DNA from 2 places in the Bacillus sp. CIS52 genome. Region 1 is predicted to be linked to the other one. Evidence: riboswitches for the same ligand, from Rfam matches in the RefSeq annotation. Region 1 holds a riboswitch; the other holds the start of a gene.
The links. Region 1 has a riboswitch for thiamine pyrophosphate ahead of ACH32G_RS02675 (ECF transporter S component). Riboswitches for the same ligand answer to the same signal wherever they lie in the genome.
Positions count from the first base shown of each region.

Region 2: it holds a riboswitch for thiamine pyrophosphate, as region 1 does, so the genes downstream of both, thiC (phosphomethylpyrimidine synthase ThiC) here and ACH32G_RS02675 (ECF transporter S component) in region 1, are expected to answer to the same signal.

Region 1 covers NZ_JBIUFR010000001.1:640,723-643,857, reverse strand. The annotation lists gene ACH32G_RS02680 (ABC transporter ATP-binding protein) at 1-1,412, opposite strand, end outside; gene ACH32G_RS02675 (ECF transporter S component) at 1,399-1,998, opposite strand; TPP riboswitch at 2,180-2,293, opposite strand; gene ACH32G_RS02670 (glycosyl hydrolase family 18 protein) at 2,442-3,135, shown strand, end outside.
Region 2 covers NZ_JBIUFR010000001.1:1,036,679-1,039,813, reverse strand. The annotation lists tRNA gene ACH32G_RS04825 (tRNA-Leu) at 166-247, shown strand; gene ACH32G_RS04820 (Type 1 glutamine amidotransferase-like domain-containing protein) at 395-1,093, shown strand; TPP riboswitch at 1,143-1,253, shown strand; gene thiC (phosphomethylpyrimidine synthase ThiC) at 1,376-3,135, shown strand, end outside.

The DNA.
Region 1 (3,135 bases):
CCTTCCTTTTGGATCTCCTGAAGCATCAGCATGCACTCACGCGCCGTTTTTGCGTCCTGCCCGAAAGTCGGTTCATCAAGCAGCAAAACTTTCACCTGATGCATAAGCATCGTGGCGACGCTGAGCCTGCGTTTTTGTCCTTGGCTTAAAGAGAATGGATGCTGTGAGGCATAGCGTCTCAGGCCGAACCGGGTTAAGAGCTGAAGAGCTTTCTCCTTTGCGGCTTGACCGTTTTCAAAGCCGAACAGCAGCTCTTGAATGACGGAATCTGTGACAAACTGGTGTTCAGGATTTTGGAAAACATACCCCATCAGCCGCCGAAGCTCTTTTTCCGAATAGGAATCTACCGGTCTGCCGTCTATTTTGATGTCTCCGCTCACAGGACGGATGAGCTTGGCCGCGGCGGACAGGAGCGTTGATTTTCCGGTTCCGTTAGGGCCGGCAATCGCGGTGATTGACCCTTTTTTTACGGAAAAGCTCACGTCCTGAAAAATGGTGTCTGTTCCTCTTATGAATGACAGCCCGTGAACACTCAGCGCGTCCTCTGCCGAAAGCGCGGCGGGCCGGGGGCCGGGAAAGGGCGGTACAGGTTCTTGAAACAGTCTTTCTTTGCACAATGTAAAAGGAATGCTGACGTGCTCCTGCAATGAGATCACCCGCGGAATCGGAATGCCGAGCTGTGTCAGCTCTTCAAGTTTTGTTTCAAAGATCGCGCCCGTCTCTCCGTCCATCACTTTCTGACCCGTTCCGTCAAGGACAATTGTCCTGTCCATCCACGGCGCCCAATGATCAAGCTGATGCTCGATAACAAGAAGTCCGAAGCCTTTTTGGGCCTGCAGTTCTTTGATCAGCCGCACCAATTCACGCACGGAATATGGATCAAGCTGTGCCGTCGGTTCGTCTAAAATAATGAGTTCCGGTTCCATCGCAATGATACAGGCGAGCGCGACCTTTTGTTTTGAACCGCCTGACAGCGAGGCGATCGTCCGTGTTTTCAGATGAGTGATTTCTAATTTTTCCAAAACGTCCTCAATAATTAAGTCCATCTCTTCTTTTGTATATTGCAAATTTTCCAGACCGAAGGCTATTTCATCTTCAACCGTCAGCATGCAAAACTGCTGATCCGGATCTTGAAACACGACCCCGATGGATCGGGCGGCGGGTTCTGACAGGTCCGAAAGAGGTGTTCCGTATAAGGAAACGGTTCCCGTTTGAACCGCATCGCAGGCTTCCGGGTACAGACCGTTTAAACAAAGTGCGAGCGAGCTTTTGCCGCATCCGCTCGGCCCGAGCAATAAAACCCGTTCTCCTTTGCGGAGCTGAAATGACACGTCTTGAAAAACCGGCTTCTCATCCTGCTCATAAGAAAAGGTAAGACGGCGGGCCGATAGAAGGGGTTCAGATGCCTGCATCTTGGTTCACCTGTTTCTTTTTCTTCTTGAATTCTTTTCCGAGCGCCATGCCGTTCAGCACCCCTGTGTAAGCCAGCGCATCACTGATTGCTTTGCCGAGAAGGCCGGCAAGAAGCGCACCTGAGACCAGGCGGATGAGAAGCATGACGGCTAATAAACCCGGATTCAAAACAGAGTATCCGGAAATGAACAAGTCATAAATGAAGCTCGCAACAGAAGACCCCATACCGGATAAAAGGAGCACGGGCAGGGTATACACCCGCCAGCGTGTCGCAAAAAAGACCGCTTCCGCACCGATTCCCTGCGCGATGCCGATCAGAATTACCATCGGCCCTGACGGATTTCCGAGTAAACACTCCACAAACGCGGCGATGATTTCAGAAATGAGCGCCGCTCCCGGTTTTTGAATAATGTAGGCGGCAATCACCGAGACGATAAACCAAATACCGTAAATCGGTTCGTAGCTCATCCGGCCGAAAAACCCTGCCGCTATATTGCTTGCATGAGTTGATAATAAATAAACGACAGCAAATACAACACTGATGACGGACATGACGACAATTTCTCTCATTTTCCAATTTTTCATTGTGATCTCCTGCTTTCTTATCGGATAGTCGTATGTATGAAAGAGTTGATTTTACGAAAGACGATTGGTCGTAAGTTTCATATTGCAGTGTCCTCCCCCGTTTTTTAATGAAAAATAAAAAACTGCATATCCGAGGGAATATGCAGCAGCAGAACGAAAACGCATGGAAAAAACCCTGCGCTCCGGTCAATCTGCACTTCCCCACGCTGGTATTATCCAGATCGGGTTATAAGGGATCAAAACACGCCTGCCGCATGTTTTATCTCAGCCGATAACAGCACCCCTAGTGCGTTTCCTATACAGTTTTTTATGATGACATCATCATAGTTGATCATGTCTGATTTGTAAACAGCCTTTCTCTAAACAGAGTTTGGAATCGGACCGGAAGATCATTCATAAAGATAAGAAGAGCCCTTTTGATCAAAAGGAAACGGAGGACATCTATGTTTGTTCATACAGTGCAGTCTGGCGACTCGTTATTTTCCATCAGCAGAAAGTACGGATACCCTGTTGACAGCATCAGAAGCGTCAATGGGCTTGAGGAAACGAATATCGTACCGGGGCAGGCGCTTTTGATCCCTCTTAATGAATATACGGTTCAGCCGAATGATACGTATGCCGTTATCGCAAGTAAAACTTATGTGCCGCAGATGCAGCTGATGCAGGCAAACCCGGATATTCCGCCGAACCGGCTGCGGCCGGGTGTGAAAGTGAGAATTCCGGATATCTCCAACTATCTGGCGGGAACCCTCCAATTTTATGTCATTCGGACACCTGAAGCGGACAGAGAGCTCATTAATGATTTTGCACCCTATTCATCGGCGATTTCTTTGTTTGAATATCATTTTGGCCCGAACGGAGATATCATGAATGATTTAAACGACAGAACCGCGATAGAAACCACATGGCAAAACAGGGTGCGGCCGCTTGCGGTTATCACGAATCTGACAGAAGGAGGGTTCAGCCCGGAATTAGCCCATCAAGTCCTGCAGAACCCGACGGCGAGAACGAACCTCGTCAATAATATCGTCTACCTGACCGTAAGAAAGGGATACGGCGGTGTAAATATTGATTTTGAACGGATCAGGGAAGCCGACCGGGACCTGTTTACAGGATTTCTCCGGCAGTTAAAAACCA
Region 2 (3,135 bases), 400 kb from region 1:
CAGATCACTTTTTTTATATAATAAAAGCGTCAAGACTATGAATATAAGTTTCTTGCTTGTATCGTGTATACTGCATTACCATTAAAAAAACTTTACTAAAACCGTTGACACTTTATAAAATGCATGTTATATTTATATACGTCGGTTGAACACGACGTATTACATGCCGGTGTGGCGGAATTGGCAGACGCGCACGACTCAAAATCGTGTTCCTTCTGGAGTGCCGGTTCGACCCCGGCCACCGGTATAAGAAAGCTTCTACATATGTAGAAGCTTTTTTTGTTGTATGAAAATACCCTCTAAGGCTTGTGAAAAATATTAAAAAGGCGGTATCCAAAACGGAATACCGTCTTTTTAATGAGCTGTTATACTTGAGAAAAAAGAGGTGATGACGTTGAAGCAGATTATTGCAATGGGCGGCGGGGGGTTTTCCATGGAGCCGGATCATCTTGTGCTGGATCAATATATTTTAGAGCAATCGGTGCGGTCAAAGCCGAAAGTTTGTTTTTTGCCGACAGCAAGCGGAGATTCGGAGAATTACATCGGCAGGTTTTATCAGGCCTTTCAAAAGCTGGAGTGTCAGCCGGATCACTTGTCGCTGTTTAAACCGCCGTGTTCTGATCTCAGGTCCTTTCTCATGAAGAAAGATATCATATATGTCGGCGGCGGCAATACGCGCAATATGCTTGTCTTATGGAAAGAATGGGGGCTCGGCCTTATTCTGCGTGAGGCTTGGGAGAACGGTGTAATCTTGGCTGGTCTCAGCGCCGGGGCGATTTGCTGGTTTGAAGAAGGAGTGACAGATTCGTCAGGAGATTTGAGAGAGTTGCAAGCTTTAGGGTTTTTGCCTGGAAGCTTTTGTCCTCACTATGACGGAGAAGCGGAGCGCCGGCCGGTGTATCACCGTCTGATTTCAGAAAATAAACTTCAGGAGGGCTATGCCGCTGATGACGGCGCTGCGCTTCATTATAAAAACGATCAGCTGTTCCGGTCTGTCTCTTCCCGGGAAACGGCAAAGGGTTACAGGGTTTTTGATACTGAAGAAGGCGTAAGGGAAACAGAGCTTCCAGTCATTCCGTTATCTGAATTTTGATAATATACTTTTTTTTGTATGCAAATTATGTTACGATGAAACCGAAATGAATAGTTACTGGGGGTGCCCGTCTAAGCGGGCTGAGAGAGAAGCGGCGGCTTCTTAACCCTTTGGACCTGATCTGGTTCGTACCAGCGTGGGGAAGTAAAGGTTTTATTATTGTTGTGGAAAACAATAATAGTTTCTTTCTGACTGCAAAACCGGGTTCTCCAATGAATCCGGTTTTTTTGTGCTGGTGCTGAGCTTGGTTCTGTTATTCAAATGGATAAGGGAGAGATTTGTATGCAAAATCAATCAGTACAGCAAGCGAACATTTCTATTATGTCGAGTTTTTCAGGCAGTAAAAAGGTTTATGTAAAGGGTTCTTCGCCTGACATACGAGTGCCGATGCGGGAAATCAGCCTCAGTCCGACAACGGGGGCGTTCGGGGAAGAGGAGAATCCGCCGGTCCGTGTTTATGATACGAGCGGACCGTATACAGACCCGGATGTACAAATTCAAATTCATGAAGGTCTGAAGCCGCTCCGCACAAAGTGGATTACAAAGCGCGGCGATGTGGAGAAATATAACGGACGGGCCGTGAAACCTGAGGACAACGGCTATAAAAAAGAAGGCCGTGCCGCCGAATATCCCGGTTTACAGCGGAAACCGCTGCGGGCCAAGGCAGGGAAAAACGTTACACAATTGCATTATGCGAGAAAAGGCATCATTACACCGGAAATGGAGTTTATCGCAATTCGCGAGCATGTGTCTCCCGAATTTGTCAGAGACGAGGTAGCCAGCGGCCGGGCGATCATTCCTTCAAATATTAATCATCCTGAAAGTGAACCGATGATTATCGGCCGGAATTTTCATGTGAAGATCAATGCAAATATCGGCAACTCGGCTGTTACATCTTCTATTGAAGAAGAAGTCGAAAAAATGACGTGGGCGATTCGCTGGGGCGCCGATACGATGATGGACTTATCCACCGGGAAAGATATTCATACGACACGTGAATGGATCATCCGCAATTGCCCAGTACCTGTGGGGACGGTGCCGATTTATCAGGCGCTTGAAAAAGTAAACGGCATCGCCGAGGATTTAACGTGGGACATTTATCGAGACACATTGATTGAGCAGGCGGAGCAGGGCGTGGATTATTTCACCATCCATGCCGGCGTATTGCTTCGTTACGTCCCGTTAACGGCCAAACGCACGACGGGAATCGTATCCCGCGGCGGGGCGATTATGGCGCAATGGTGCCTGGCTCACCATCAGGAAAGCTTTCTGTACACGCACTTTGAAGAAATTTGTGAAATTATGAAGACGTATGATATTGCATTTTCTCTTGGAGATGGGTTGCGTCCCGGCTCGATTGCGGATGCTAATGATGAAGCGCAGTTTGCGGAATTGGAGACTCTCGGGGAATTGACGGAAATCGCGTGGAAGCACGATGTGCAAGTGATGATTGAAGGACCGGGTCATGTGCCGATGCATAAAATTAAAGAGAACATGGACAAACAGCTGGAAATTTGTAAAGAGGCGCCTTTTTATACACTGGGCCCATTAACGACTGATATCGCTCCGGGCTATGACCATATTACTTCGGCGATCGGCGCGGCGATGATCGGCTGGTACGGGACAGCGATGCTTTGTTATGTCACGCCGAAGGAGCATTTGGGCCTGCCGAATCGTGATGATGTAAGAGAGGGAGTCATTACGTATAAAATCGCGGCCCATGCGGCAGACCTTGCCAAAGGGCATCCGGGTGCTCAGATCCGTGATGATGCTCTGTCTAAGGCGCGGTTTGAATTCCGGTGGCGCGATCAATTTCATTTGTCGCTTGATCCTGAAAGAGCAATGGAATATCATGATGAAACGCTGCCGACTGAAGGCGCAAAAACGGCTCACTTCTGTTCGATGTGCGGCCCGAAGTTTTGCAGCATGAGAATTTCTCAGGATATTCGCGATTATGCGAAAGAAAACGGTCTGACTGAAGACGAGGCCCTCAATGAAGGATTAAAAGAAAAAGCAAAAGAGTTTGTCGAGAAGGGAAGCCA